Regions from separate parts of the Megasphaera sp. ASD88 genome, predicted to be linked through region 3. Evidence: riboswitches for the same ligand, from Rfam matches in the RefSeq annotation. Region 3 holds a riboswitch; each other region holds the start of a gene.
The links. Region 3 has a riboswitch for FMN ahead of ribD (bifunctional diaminohydroxyphosphoribosylaminopyrimidine deaminase/5-amino-6-(5-phosphoribosylamino)uracil reductase RibD). Riboswitches for the same ligand answer to the same signal wherever they lie in the genome.
Positions count from the first base shown of each region.

Region 1: another riboswitch for FMN. It lies ahead of CJ260_RS03430 (bifunctional 3,4-dihydroxy-2-butanone-4-phosphate synthase/GTP cyclohydrolase II); the one in region 3 lies ahead of ribD (bifunctional diaminohydroxyphosphoribosylaminopyrimidine deaminase/5-amino-6-(5-phosphoribosylamino)uracil reductase RibD).
Region 2: another riboswitch for FMN. It lies ahead of CJ260_RS06785 (FGGY-family carbohydrate kinase); the one in region 3 lies ahead of ribD (bifunctional diaminohydroxyphosphoribosylaminopyrimidine deaminase/5-amino-6-(5-phosphoribosylamino)uracil reductase RibD).

Region 1 is NZ_NQXW01000003.1:100,075-104,938, forward strand. It holds gene CJ260_RS03420 (ATP-binding protein) at 1-257, opposite strand, end outside; gene CJ260_RS03425 (Crp/Fnr family transcriptional regulator) at 465-1,052, shown strand; gene CJ260_RS03430 (bifunctional 3,4-dihydroxy-2-butanone-4-phosphate synthase/GTP cyclohydrolase II) at 1,132-2,349, opposite strand; FMN riboswitch at 2,447-2,578, opposite strand; partial or broken gene CJ260_RS03435 (FAD-binding oxidoreductase) at 2,653-4,055, opposite strand; gene CJ260_RS03440 (septum formation initiator family protein) at 4,220-4,546, shown strand; gene CJ260_RS03445 (S1 domain-containing RNA-binding protein) at 4,670-4,864, shown strand, end outside.
Region 2 is NZ_NQXW01000010.1:6,174-11,037, reverse strand. It holds gene CJ260_RS06795 (nucleoid-associated protein) at 1-426, shown strand, start outside; gene CJ260_RS06790 (LysR family transcriptional regulator) at 580-1,479, shown strand; FMN riboswitch at 1,609-1,745, shown strand; gene CJ260_RS06785 (FGGY-family carbohydrate kinase) at 1,845-3,386, shown strand; gene CJ260_RS06780 (3-hydroxybutyryl-CoA dehydrogenase) at 3,665-4,525, shown strand; gene CJ260_RS06775 (short-chain-enoyl-CoA hydratase) at 4,669-4,864, shown strand, end outside.
Region 3 is NZ_NQXW01000001.1:229,977-234,840, reverse strand. It holds gene ribD (bifunctional diaminohydroxyphosphoribosylaminopyrimidine deaminase/5-amino-6-(5-phosphoribosylamino)uracil reductase RibD) at 1-986, opposite strand, end outside; FMN riboswitch at 1,086-1,222, opposite strand; gene rpe (ribulose-phosphate 3-epimerase) at 1,280-1,924, opposite strand; gene rsgA (ribosome small subunit-dependent GTPase A) at 1,927-2,784, opposite strand; gene pknB (Stk1 family PASTA domain-containing Ser/Thr kinase) at 2,798-4,723, opposite strand; gene CJ260_RS01235 (Stp1/IreP family PP2C-type Ser/Thr phosphatase) at 4,763-4,864, opposite strand, start outside.

The DNA of each region.
Region 1 (4,864 bases), on a different contig from region 3:
CCAGTATGTTTCAGACCATTGGCTTTCATATTAGCCTTTACGGCGGCTTCGTCATAGGGAGCGGCTTCGCGCTCTACAAAGGTAATGGCGTTCGTCGGGCAGTGGGGCAGGCAGTCGCCTAGTCCGTCACAGTAATCGTCGCGCATGAGGCGGGCTTTTCCGTCTACCATGGCGATGGCCCCTTCGTGGCAGGCTGCTGCGCAGGCACCGCAGCCATTGCATTTTTCTTCATCAATTTGAATAATTCTTCTAATCATAATGTATTCCTCCAGTGGTTTTATATACGTAAATAGCATGGGCATGTAGTGTGCTGCCTTATGGTGAAAGTATACTATACAGGGCAGGAAAAATCTGTTGTTTTTGCAACGAGGTGAATGAAATTGCAATATTTTTTACCAGTCATTCAACATTCTGAGTTGTTTGCTCACATCGGGACAGAAGATATTGGCAAACTACTGGATGCGATGGACATATATAAAAAGAAATACAAAAAAGGGAATTTTATTTTCTATGCAGGAGATACAATTGAGCAAATCGGCATTGTCTTATCCGGCACGGTGCACATCCTGCAGGAAGATTACTGGGGCAACCGCAACATCTTGTCCCAAGTTCGCCCCGGCAGTTTATTTGGCGAAGCCTTTGCGTGTCTTCCTGATGTAAAGTCGACAGTAGATGTTGCCGCCTTAGACGATACGGAAGTTATGTTCATCAACGTAAACAGCATTATTCATGCCGGCCAGGTCTTAACGAAAGCGCAGGAACGTGTGGCTTTGAATCTTCTGGCTATCATGGCACGGCGCAATATGCAGCTTACGCAGAAAATACGGTATATGTCACAACGGTCGACGCGGCAGAAGCTCATGTTCTATTTGTCGGAAGAAGCGCTGCGGCAGGAATCTTCGTCGTTTACACTGCCCTTTAACCGACAGCAGCTGGCCGATTTTCTCTCTGTCGACCGGAGCGCCATGTCGGCAGAGCTGAGCCGGATGAAAAAAGATGGGCTGATTGACTATTACAAAGATAAGTTTATTTTGAAAGAACCGCAGGTATAAGCCAAAAAGAGCAGCAGCAGACTTCTAATGGTTATTCAGAATCTGCATGCTGCTCTTTTTCTTAGATAATTACGCTGTATCAGCGCAGGTGGGGAAGAATATGTCCCATCTTATGCTTTTTCGTTTCCAAATAGAATTCGTCGAATTCCTGGGGTTTCATTTCAATCGGCACGCGTTCTACGATTTCTACGCCGAAGCCTTCAAGGCCGTAGATTTTTTCCGGGTTGTTCGTCAGCAGGCGCAGTTCTTTGGCTCCCAAATCCTGCAGAATCTGAGCGCCGATCCAATATTCGCGCAGGTCTGGCGCAAAGCCCAGCTTTTCATTGGCTTCTACGGTGTCATAGCCCTGTTCCTGAAGGACGTAGGCCTTCAGCTTGTTGATGAGGCCGATGCCCCGGCCTTCCTGGCGCATGTAGAGGAGAATGCCCCGGCCTTCGGCGTTGATCTGGGTCATGGCAGCGGCCAGCTGTTCGCCGCAGTCGCAGCGGCACGAGCCGAATACGTCGCCGGTCAGGCATTCGGAGTGGACGCGGCAGAGCAGGTTTTTACCGTCGCCGATGTCGCCTTTGACGAGGGCGACGTGGTGTTCGCCCGTCAGGTCGTTGACGTAGCCGTAAATTTTGAATTCGCCGAATTTCGTCGGCATCTTAGCGACGGCTTCGCGGACGACGTGCTTGTCGTGACGGCGGCAGTAGTTCTGCAGGTCGTGAATAGTGATGAATTTTAAATTGTACTTGTCGGCCAATTCCCACAGCTGCGGCGTCTGCATCATCGTGCCGTCGTCGGCCATGATTTCGCAGCACAGGCCGACTTGCTTCAGGCCGGCGAGGCGCATGAGGTCGACCGTCGCTTCCGTATGGCCGTTGCGGGCCAGGACTCCGCCGCGCTTGGCGATTAAGGGGAAGTTATGGCCGGGACGGCGGAAGTCTTCGGGACGGGCCGTTTCTTCCGTGCATTTGCGGGCCGTCAGAGCCCGTTCTACGGCGGAAATGCCCGTCGTCGTATCGACATGGTCGATGGAGACGGTGAAGGCCGTTTCGTGATTGTCCGTATTGTCGCTTACCATCGGCGGCAAACCGAGCTTGCGGGCGTATTCGATGCTCATGGGCATGCAGATGAGGCCCTTGCCGTGCGTTGCCATAAAGTTCATGTTTTCTGTCGTGCAGTACTGGGCGGCGCAGATAAAGTCGCCTTCATTTTCTCTATCCGGGTCGTCGGTGACGATGATGATGTGCCCGGCTTGCAATTCTTCGATTGCTTCTTCTACGGTATTGAATTTTCTGTTTTCCTTTGCCACAATAAAACCTCCTGAATATGATAAAGCCCTGACGGTCTGTCCAGCAGCGTCAGGGCTTTTTGGTCAACACAACACAAGCTGCGCGGCGGCAGCTCCATCGTATCTTCTTCCATCCAGACTATACTGTCGGTTTTGGAATCGCACCAAATCACGAGCACATGGCTCCTACGCCGTAGCGTTCGCGGACTATACCGCCGATCGGGAATTTCACCCTGCCCTGAAGATATATGACTACATGAATCATTATACACAGAATGGCTATCCTTGGCAAGAGCCGCCGCAGCCGGCCGGGCTGGGACAGGCCTATTCCATGTCGAATATTTTGCCCGGATTGAGGATATTGTTGGGGTCCAGGGCCTTTTTGATGGCTTTCATCATGGCCAGCTCGTCGGGATTGGTAAATTCTTCCATCAAGTGCTTGCGCTTAAAGCCGATGCCGTGCTCGCCCGATAAGCGGCCGCCGTGGGCGTAGATGAAGGCGTACAGCTCCTGCTGGTTTTGTTCGACCCGGCGGGCCCAGTCTTCGTAGGGCGTATCGTCGGGCTTTAAGATGTTGAGATGGATGTTGCCGTCGCCGGCGTGGCTGGCAATGCGGGTGATCAGGCCGTATTTGCCGGCCAGGCGGAGAATTTCCGCCAGCAGGAGCGGTTCCTGGTCGACGGGGACGACGACGTCTTCTTTGCTGACGATGAGACTTTCGGCGCGGACTGCCTCGGCAAAGGCCTTGCGGGCCTGCCAGATTTTATTGTGGTCGGCGACGAGGACCGACGACGCGCCGTGCTGCGTGCAGAGCTCGTCTAAGGCGACGGCCTTGTCGTCCAGGTCGTCGTCATTGATGCCTTCGACTTCGACGATGAGGTAATTTCCCGAATCACTGCCCTGCAGCTTTTCATGGAGATATTTTTCTACCGATCGGATCGTAATATTGTCCATGTATTCGACGCAGGTCGGGACGATGCCTTGCTTTAAAATGGCTCCGACGGTGCCGATGGCTTGTTCCGGCGAATCGAAAACAGCCAGCAGATCGAGGGCGTATTTTGGCTTCGGCAGGAGCTTGACTGTCGCCTTGGTGATGATGCCCAGCGTGCCTTCCGAGCCAATGACCAGCTGCTCGAGGCAGTAGCCTGTCGATTGCTTCTGCAGGCGTGCGCCGAGCTGGACGATGCGGCCCGTCGGATTGACGATTTCCACGTCGTATACCTGATGGCGCGTCGTACCGTATTTGACGGCCCGGTTGCCTCCGGCGTTGGTGGCGATATTGCCGCCGATAAAGCAGGAGTCGCCGCTGCAGGGGTCGCCGGCGTAGAACAGACCCTTGGCTTCGGCTGCGTCCTGCAGGTCCGACGTGCGGACGCCCGGCTCTACGACGGCATATAAGGCGTCTTCGTTAATTTCCAGAATGCGGTTCATCTTTTCCAGGGACAGGACGACGCCACCGTAAATGGGCACGGCGCCGCAGGCCAGGCCTGTGCCGGCCCGCGGGGCACGACGGGAAAATGATAGGCGTTGGCCAGCTGGACGACGGCGGCGACCTGCTCGGCCGTTTCGGCAAAGACGACGGCTTCGGGCATGTGGTGGTACGCCGGGTCGGTCACTTCGTCGTGGGAATAGGGCTGCATTTTATCCGGATCTGTCACGACGTTTTTAGGGCCGGCGACAGCTTCCAGTTTTTTTAAAATTTCAGGAGTAATCGGTGCATATCTCATGAGCAAAGACCTCTGTTTCTTCATAGTTTACGTTCTATTATATAATATCAGCGGCATTTGCGAAAGTGGGCCGTATTAAATCGAGAAAAAACTTTATCTTACGTGAAAATGAAGGTATACTTATAGCATGCGCATTGCAGCGCTTACGTTAAAGGAGCGGAATCATGACGGAAAAACGGGATGGACGGCTCCGACGTACCAGGACGGTGCGCCGGCGGCGTACGAAAAAAAAGAAGGGGATGACGCTGTACAAGGGCATCGTCCTTCTCATACTGCTGGTCGGCGGGGTCTTCCTGTGCCTGCGCATGTATCAGATGTGGCAGATTCATGAGGATATGGAGCGGACGCTGCAGCAGGAGCAGGCCTTGACGGAAGAAAACCAGCGGCTGAAGGACAGAAAAGAACAGCTGCTGTCCCCTGACGCCGTGGAAAAACAGGCGCGGGAACAGTTCGGACTGGCCGAGCCGGGAGAAATCCCCTACAGGCGCTGACGACGCGCTTTGCCTTGGGAATTTACATTATTTTGCGATTGAATTTTTTGCCGTTTATGAGTATAATAGCGTTATACGTGTTATCAGCAAAGCTGAAGCATACAAGGAGGAATATAAGGTAACATGACAATCGAAGTAGGCAGTGTATTGGAAGGCACCGTGACAGGGATTACAAAATTTGGCGCTTTTGTAGAGCTTCCTGACAAGAAGGTGGGCTTGGTCCACATTTCTGAAGTTGCTAATGAGTATGTAAAAGATGTGCACGATTTCTTGAAAGTTCAGGACAAAGTAAACGTCAAAGTTTTGTCTGTCGACGAT
Region 2 (4,864 bases), on a different contig from region 3:
TCAGTCATTTCGGCCAGGGATGCCGTCAAGCTGGTCAGCAAGATTGCCGCCAAGGTCGCTGAGGATCACGGCGGAAATACGGTGGAGGTCTTATCGAAGGCCAAGAATTACCTCGTCGAAAACGCCGAGACGGCCGAAGCCTTTTCGCCGCAGGATCTGGGGGCCGAGGTGTTCGCCGGTTCGCAGGCTATGCGGAATGAATTTGCCGCACAGCTGGAGGAGGCCAAGCTGCCTGCCGACGTGCCTATCGCCAAGGCCTTTGCCGAACGGGCCGGCCGCAGCCACAAGATCAAGACCGACACGGGCATTGAAATCATTTTCCCGTCGGAATACATCGAAAACACGGACTATATCCAGTTTATCAATAATCCCGACGGCACCATTTCCATCGAATTGAAGAATATCGGAAAGATCATCAATAAATAAACGAGAGAGGGCTTTTTCCCGCAGAGGAGAAGGCCCTTTTTCCTTGCAGCAGCTCCAAGATTGAATTTTATGGGGAAAAATGATACGATTACGTATATATTTTAAGAATGGCCTTCAAGGTTCGAGGGATGTTTGCCGAAAGGGGAATGGGACATGGAACTGCGCGTGCTGAAGTATTTTTTAGTCGTTGCCAGAGAAGAGAATATTACGAAGGCGGCCAAGATGCTGCACATCACGCAGCCTACCTTGTCGCGCCAGCTCATGCAGATGGAGGAAGAGTTCGGCGTGTCCCTGTTCAAGCGCAGCAAGCACAGCATCATACTGACTGAGGAGGGCATGATACTGCGCCGCCGGGCCCAGGAGCTCGTCGACCTGGCCGAAAAGACGGCGAAGGAAGTGTCGCGGCAGGACGAGGTCATTTCCGGCGAAATCGCCATCGGCTGCGGCGAGACGAAGAATCTGGAGCCTATGGCCAAGGTCATGGCGGCCTTTCAGCAGGCCTATGGAGAGGTGCAGTTTACCTTGTATACGGGCATTGCCGACGACGTGAAGGAGCGCATCGAGCAGGGAACCCTCGATTTCGGACTACTCATTGAGCCCGTAGACGTGAGCAAGTACAGCTACCTGCGCATGCCTCTCAAGGACCGCTGGACCGTGCTGATGCGGCAGGATCATCCCATGGCGGCGAAGGAGGCCGTCGAGCCGCAGGATCTGGCCGGGCAGCGCCTCATCATGCCGGCCCGCTTGTCCGTAAAAAATCAGGTCGAAGCCTGGCTGGGGCGATGGCAGTCCGACGTGCGCCTGGCCGTGTACATGAATCTGTCGGCATACAACAAGATGGTCCTGACGGACAACGGCGTCGGCCTGGCCTTGGGGCTGGACTTCGACACGGTCTTGCCGGGCTTGTGCATGCGCCCTATGAAGCCGTTCATCGAAAACGGCAGCTACATGGTCTGGAAAAAGAACCAGTTCTTGTCGCCGCTGCTGGAACGGTTCATCGAGTTTACGGAAGTATATCTGCAGGAGCACTATGGAGCGCAGCGCGGTGAATAGGGCACCGGCGTCTGGACAAAGGCGTTTCACCGGGCGGGCTTTGCTTTTGCCGTCGTCTTACTTGTTTTTTCCATTCCATCGTAGTATGATATATATGTAAAAAATACATAATATATTTACATTAATATATTTAGTCTTTGAGGCAAGGTGAGAAAGGGAAATCCTTTCAGAGTCCTGACCGGCGGTGATAGTCCGCAACCTCCTGAGGGAGCTGACCCGGCGAAATTCCGGGACCGACAGTATAGTCTGGATGAGAAAAGACTTCGGGCGTGGCACAGGTGTGTTTGCCGTGCCGTTCTCAAGTGCGAAAAGGCTGGATGTATTCCGGCCTTTTTTTGATTTGCCGCAAGATAGAAGGGCAGGTAATGGATATGGAAAAGAAATATTATTTGGGATTTGACGCCGGGACGCAGAGCGTAAAGGTCGCCGTGTACAGCGAGGACATGGAATGCGTAGCTATGGATACGGCTAAGACGACGCTGTATTATCCTCATCCCGGCTGGGTGCAGATGGACGTAGATGAATATTACCGCCTCATCAAGCAGTGCATGGCGTCGTGCAGCCGCCAGCTGGAAGAAAAGGGGATTTCCCCGGCGGCGGTGCGGGCTATCATGGGCGACGGCATCATCTGCGGCATCGCCGGCATCGACGCCGAAGGAAACGCCGTGACGCCGTACGTCAATTATCTGGACAGCCGCACGGCCGACGACGTAGAAGGGCTGAAGGCCTTGAAGCTGGATATCTGGGCGGCCGAAACGGGCAACGCCGAGCCGAACGTCATGTTCCCGGCCATGTTTGCCCGCTGGTTCATGAAGCATATTCCGGCCTTTAAGGAAAAGGGCGTCAAGTTCGTCCACAACTGCCCGTACGTCCTCATGCATCTGGCCGGATTGCAGGGAGAAGACGCCTTTATCGACTGGGGCGCTATGTCCGGCTGGGGCCTGGGTTACAACGTCGTGACCAAGGAGTGGTCCGATGAGCAGCTGCGCATCCTGGGCATCGACAAGAAATACATGCCGCGCATCGTCAAGCCCTGGGACATTATTGGCCGTCTCTGCGAAGCCGACGCCCTGGAAACGGGCTTTCCCGCCGGCATTCCCATCTGCGCCGGCGCCGGCGATACGATGGAATCCATGATGGGCAGCGGCATTCTGGAAGCGGGCAAGGCCGTCGACGTAGCCGGCACGTGCGCTATGTTCTGCGCCGCTACGGACGGCATCATCCCCGAATTGTCCGTACCGGGAAGCGGCCTCATCTTCAATTCGGGCACCTTGCCGGGGACGTATTTCTATTGGGGCATGGTGCGGACCGGCGGCCTGGCCCTGCGCTGGTTTAAGGACTCTGTCTGCCGCCGCGAAGACGACGAATACTACGCCGAGCTGGATAAGTTAGCGGAACGCCATCCAGCGGGCTGCGACGGGGCGATGTTCATTCCCTACCTGACGGGCGGCAACGGCGATTTCCCCCATGTGCGCGGTACCTTCACGGGCCTGACCCTCGACTCGGACCAGGGGGCGATGTGGCGCTGCGTCCTCGAAGGCATCGGCTACGATTACATGGAGGTCACCGACCGGTACCGGGCGGCAGGCATCGACTTGACGACGCTGACCATTACGGAAGGGGGCAGCCGCGACGATTTGTGGAACCAGATCAAGGCTGACATGCTGGACACGCAGGTATCAACGCTGCGCGTCGCCGGCGGCGCCGTGCCGACGAACTGCATTGTAGCGGCCTATGGAGCCGGCGACATTGCCGACCTCAAGCAGGCCCTCCAGCGGCAGCTCGCTGTCCACAAGACCTTTGGGCCGAACAAGGACAACACGGCCATGTACCGGCGGCAATACGAACAAAGACGCCGTATCTTGCAGGCCTTAAACGTCGGCGAAGGGCAAAAAAATGAATTGTGAAAAATTACATAATCTGGTATGACCAACGTTCATAATATAACGTAGTAAACGGCGCTTTTGGTATCGAATGATGAAATAAAAGTATTGGACATGGTTTATGTATTAAAAAAACGTATACATAATATGCAGTTTTTTGGAAAAATCGCGTTTTTTCGGTAGATTTTTTTGGAAAACGTGATATACTATGAGTGTAAGCAGTGAAACTTATTTTAATATCGCGCGTGAGTTTTCGAAAGAGAATCGTGAAAAAAATCACGCGAAATAAGGAGGAGTTTAACATGTTTTGTAAAAAGGTAATGGTTATTGGCGCAGGCACCATGGGTTCCGGTATCGCTCAGGTATTTGCTGTTAACGGTTGCGAAGTCGTTTTGAATGATATTAAAGACGAATTCATCGCCGGCGGCAAAGCTAAAATTGATAAAGCCTTAACGAAATTGGTCAGCAAGGAAAAAATGACGCAGGAAGAAAAAGACGCCGTAATGGGCCGCATTTCCGGTTTCGTTACCCGCACGGCCGACAACATGAAAGACATCGACCTCGTTGTTGAAGCTGCTATCGAAGATCTGAAAATCAAATCGGCTATCTTCAAAGAATTAGACGAACTCTGCCCGGAACACACGATCCTGGCCAGCAACACGTCCTCTTTGTCCATCACGCAGATCGGCGCAGCTACAAAACGTCCGGACAAAGTTATCGGCATGCACTTCTTCAACCCGGCTCCGGTCATGAAATTGATCGAACTCATCAACGGCATCGCTACTTCTGAAGATACGTTCGCAAAAATCAAAGAAGTATCCGAAGAAATCGGCAAATCCCCGGTTAAAGTTGCAGACTTCCCGGGCTTCGTAGGCAACCGCGTCGTTATCCCCATGATCAACGAAGCTATCCAGGCTTTGATGGAAGGCGTAGCATCCAAAGAAGATATCGACTCCGTATGCAAACTGGGCTTCAACCATCCGATGGGCCCCTTGGCTTTGAGCGACTTGATCGGCAACGACGTTGTCCTTCACATCATGGAAGTTCTCTATGAAGGCTTCGGCGATCCGAAATATCGTCCGTGCCCGCTCCTCAAAACGTACGTCAACGCTGGTTACCTCGGCCGCAAGACGGGCAAAGGCTTCTACGACTACACGAAATAATAGGCGAGCAGTACAAACACAACTCTATAAGCAAGCAATGTAAACTCAAGCGATTTATATTTGTCAGGCAGTGGGCGTGAGTATTCACGCCCCTTGTTTGCACGTCCTACGTGTGAATATATTATTTTGGGAGGGTTCTAATTATGGACTACAAAAACATTCTTTACTCGGCAGAAAACGGTATTGCAACGATTACGATCAATCGTCCGAAAGCTCTGAACGCCCTGAACACGGAAACGGTTTCGGAATTAAGAGACCTCGTCGGCAAAATCGCCGCTGATTCCGAAATTAAAGTCGTCGTTATCACGGGTTCCGGCAGCAAATCCTTCGTAGCCGGCG
Region 3 (4,864 bases):
TGTTCGCCGCCGATGACTTTGTCGCCGATAAAGGCGTATATCTTATCGACGAGCTTGTGGTCGAAGAAGGTCCCCTGAATCTTGCTGCCCCCTTCGACGAGGATGCTCTGCAGGCCCTGCTTGTACAGCAAGTCCAGAGCAGCCGGCAAATCGATGTGACGATCCTTGTTCAGCGGAGCCAGCAGGACGGTGACGCCCATGTTTTTCAATTCTCTCATTTTTTCTACCGGGCAGAGGGACGTCGTCACGACGATGGTCGGCGACGTCTTATCCGTCAGGACGAGGGAATTGAGGGGAATGTGGCCCTGCGAATCCATGATGATGCGCACCGGCTGGTGAGGCTCGTCATGGGCTTCGCGGCGGATGCGGCAGGTCAGCAGCGGATTGTCAAGCTTGACCGTATTGATGCCGACGAGGATGCCGTCGTAGATAGAGCGCAGGTAGTGGCCGTAATTGCGGGCCCATTGATTTGTAATCCACTGGGATTTTCCCGTCCGCGAGGCGATGCAGCCGTCGAGGCTCTGCGCTATTTTGACGGCGATAAACGGCTTCTGCACCATCATATTTTTAATGAATACTTCGTTCAGCTGAGCGGCTTCCTTGGAAAGCAGCCCGATTTCGACAGGTATGCCGGCCTGCCGGAGGATGGCCGCTCCCTTTCCCGCTACGAGGGGGTTGGGGTCCAGCATGGCGATGACGACCTTGCCGACTCCCTTTTCCACGAGCGTGCGGGCGCAGGGCGGCGTCCGCCCGTAATGCGCGCAGGGTTCCAGCGTAACGTATACCGTCGCGCCCTTCGCCTTGTCGCCGGCTTCGCGCAGGGCCCATACTTCCGCATGGGGCGTGCCGGCCTGGCGATGATAGCCCGTGCCGACGATTTCGCCGTCTTTTACGATGACGCAGCCGACGGCCGGATTCGGCGTTGTATACCCTAAAGCCAGCTTTGCCAGCTCCAGGGCTTTTCTCATATAATCTACCGGTTCCAAATCTGTCATTCCTTTCCTGATAGATTTTATTATAAAAAATAAAAAGGCTACGGGTATGGAAACCCAATAGCCTTTTGCGCACAACAAAAATAAACGAAATGTCGTCTTTTCCCATCCAGACTATACTGTCGGTACCGAAATCGCATCGGTTCAGCCCCGCTTACGCCAGGCTAGCGGACTATACCGCCGGTCAGGAATTGAAAGCTGCCCTTTCTCACCTTGCCCCAAAGACTATTATTCATATCCACCTATGATTTTAGCACATAAGGGATAGAAATACAAGTACAGACTTCTTACCGCAGCGCGGCGATGGCTGCAGCCCGGTCTGCCGCTCCAAATACGGCGCTGCCGGCGACGAGGAAGGTAGCGCCGGCTTCCTTGACGGACTGTACTGTATCGGCGTTGACGCCGCCGTCTACTTCTACGACGGCTTCCGTGTTGCCGACGGAATCGAGCAGCGCCCTGGCTTCGCGGATTTTATCCGGCGAATAGGGAATGAATTTCTGACCGCCGAAGCCGGGATTGACGCTCATGATGAGGATCATATCGAGCTGCGCCGCCACGCAGGATAAAGACGATACAGGCGTAGCCGGATTCAAGGCGACACCGCAGTTCATGCCGGCGCTGCGGATATGCTGCAGCGTGCTGTCCAGGTGAGGACACGCTTCCTGATGGACTGTAACGTACTGCACGCCGGCTTTTGCCAGGCCGTCTACGTATACGTCGGGATGTTCGACCATCAAATGGGCGTCGAAGGGAATGGAAACGTGCTTCCGCAAGGCGGCGATGATCGGCACGCCGAACGTCAGGTTCGGCACGAAATGGCCGTCCATCATATCGAGATGGATGCAGTCTGCTCCCTTTGATTCTACGTCTTTAATTTCTTCAGCCAGCCGGGAAAAATCGGCGGACAAAATAGAAGGACAAATGTGTATCATACCTATCGGTTCCTTTCGAGAATAGAATTGACGATTTTGCAGTACGTTTCATACCGTTCTTTCTGTATCTTGCCTTCGGCAACGGCATCCTTTACGGGGCAGTCTGGCTCCGACAAGTGGAGGCACGACGAAAAGCGGCAGCGTCCGCCGTAAGGCGTCATGTCGGGAAATAAGGCGAAGACTTCCCCTTTGTCGAGGTGCTCGAATTCCAGTGAGCTGAATCCCGGCGTATCGATGACATACGTATCGCCTTCCAGCTGCATGATTTCCGAGTGCCTCGTCGTATGGCGGCCCCGTTTTATTTTTTCGCTGACCGAGCCGACAGACAGGTCCCGCCCTAAAATCTGGGACAACAGGCTCGACTTCCCGACGCCGGACGGCCCGGCAAATACGGTCATCTTATGAGGAAGCAAAGCCTTGATGGCGTCCAGCCCTTCGCCGGTAACGGCAGACACAAGATAGACATCATAGCCGCAGGTTTCATAAAAGGCTTTATAGGCTTCCGCCGTCTCACGGTCTAAATCGCACTTGTTAAAGCACAGCTTCGGATGAACGCCGCCGTATTCGCAGGTCATGAGCAGCTTGTCGACGAGAAACTGATTGGGGTCCGGCGATTGCGCCGCCATGATGACAAACATCTGATCGATGTTGGCTACGGCCGGGCGGCGGAGGCTGTTCCGCCGCGGCAGCTGCTTTTCGACAACGCCCTTTCCGCCGCCTAATTCCGTAATTTCCAGCTCATCTCCGACGAGTATCTTCGCCTTGACCTTTCCCCGGCGACGGCATTCGACGAGCTGTCCGGCGCCGATATCTACGTAGTAATATCCGTTGTAATTTTTTATAACGCGGCCTGTAGTCATGATCCTCCTTCAATTAAATGTACTGATCCTGTACTAACGAATTGTTGATATATACCTTGACGCGGGTCTTGCCTACGCCGCTGATATTTTTAGTAATGCTGTCGCCGCCGGACTGGTTCTTGTCATAGACGACACGGGTGCCGTTGTCGTCCGTCACGACGATCTGCACGTGCTGACTCGACGCGCCGGAAGGAACGCTGATATTCACCGTGCCGTAATGAGGCGTGCCGGCCGGTTCCTGATTATTGGCGCTGCCGTCGGGAACAGCCGCCGCTGCGCCGTATTCGACAGTCAAATCGACGACGTTGCCGCTGCGCGGACTTTGTTTGACAACCTTAGCCAGGGCGTTGTCCTTGGACGCATCCAGATTGGTCACGTTGCCGACGATATATCCGGCGTTTTCCAAGGTCTTCATGGCCGTATCCAAGGTCATGCCGCTGACGGTCGGCGCATCCTGTCCGTTTTTAGCGTCATTCTTCTTTTCGGCCTTGCGGCAGATAATGACGTCGACCGACGAGCCCTTCGCTACTTTGCGCGGCGAGGCCGGGCTCTGGCTGATGATCTTGCCGTTTTCATATTTTTCGCTTTCGGCGTAATGGACGGAGCCGATGGTCAGGCCGATTTCAGACAGCTTTTTCTTCGCTTCATCCAGCGTCAGGTCCCGCAGGTCGGGCATGAGGACTTCCGAGCCTTGATTGCCCTTGCTGACGGTCAGGTAAATAGTCCGGTTTTCCTTGACGACGGCCCCTCCCGACGGCGTCTGGGTAATGACCTCGCCGACAGGCACTTCATCGCTTTCTATTTCGTTGACCGAAACGTTGAGGTGTTCCTTGGACAGTATTTCCTTGGCGATTTCCACCTGCTTGCCTGTTACGTCGGGAACGGTAATATCCTGAGTGCTCCAGAAATTGCCGAAGGAAAAGAATGCCCACATAAACGCGACGACAAAGACGCCGAGCATACCGATGATAATGGATTTTTTCGAATGGCTGCTGATGGAATCGAGCATGCGGGAAAAGATATTTTTCTTCTGCTCCTCTTCCGGCGATTTCAGCGGCGGAATCTTCTGAGTCGCAAAATTATTTTTGATAATCGGCATGGCTCCTTTATTGGTATTGACGAATCCTTGGGACAAGCGAAGCTCCGACATCATTTCGGCAATCGACTGGAACCGGTCGTCGGGATTCTTGGCCATGGCCTTTAAAATACACTGTTCCACCAGTCGGGGAATGCGGCGGTTATACTTCGTCGGCAAGGGAATATCATCCTGCACGTGCTGCAGGGCGACGCTGATTGCCGTCTCGCCTTCGAAGGGCACGACGCCGGTCATCATCTCGTACATGACGACGCCCAAGGAATAGATATCCGTCCGTTCGTCTACGGGGCCGCCGCTGGCCTGTTCCGGCGAAAAATAATGGACGGAGCCCAGCACGGCGTGGTCATCCTTGTTGGTCGCGCTGGAATTTATAGCTCTGGCGATGCCAAAGTCGGCGACTTTGATGCGTCCCGTTTCAGTCACCAGGATGTTATGGGGCTTGATGTCGCAGTGGACGATGCCGTTTTTATGGGCATTTTCCAAAGCCTCGCCGATATCGAAGGTAATCTGTATGGACGTATTGATCGGCAGATGGCCGTGCTTTTCAATATATTCCTTCAGCGTTTCGCCGCGGACGTATTCCATGACGATGTAATGCACATTTTCGTCATAACCAACATCATATATATTTACGATATTGGGATGGGACAGCTTGGCCGCCGCCTGCGCTTCCTGACGGAACCGGACGACGAAATCGTGGTCGTCTCCGTATTTTGCGAGAAGGATCTTGACGGCGACGATACGGTCCAGCAAAATATCCTGGGCCTTGTAGACGACGGCCATGCCGCCGGTGCCTACTTCCTCCAATATCTTGTATCTGTTGTCTAATATATGACCAATCATTTTTAGATTCTCCACCACTTTCATAGTAGTCAATCCCGATTATATGGTTGTTAAAATTGCAGTAACATTGTCTTTTGCGCCGTTATCGTATACCTGGGCAAAAAGATCGTTGATAATATCGCGTTCACTGCGGCTGTAATC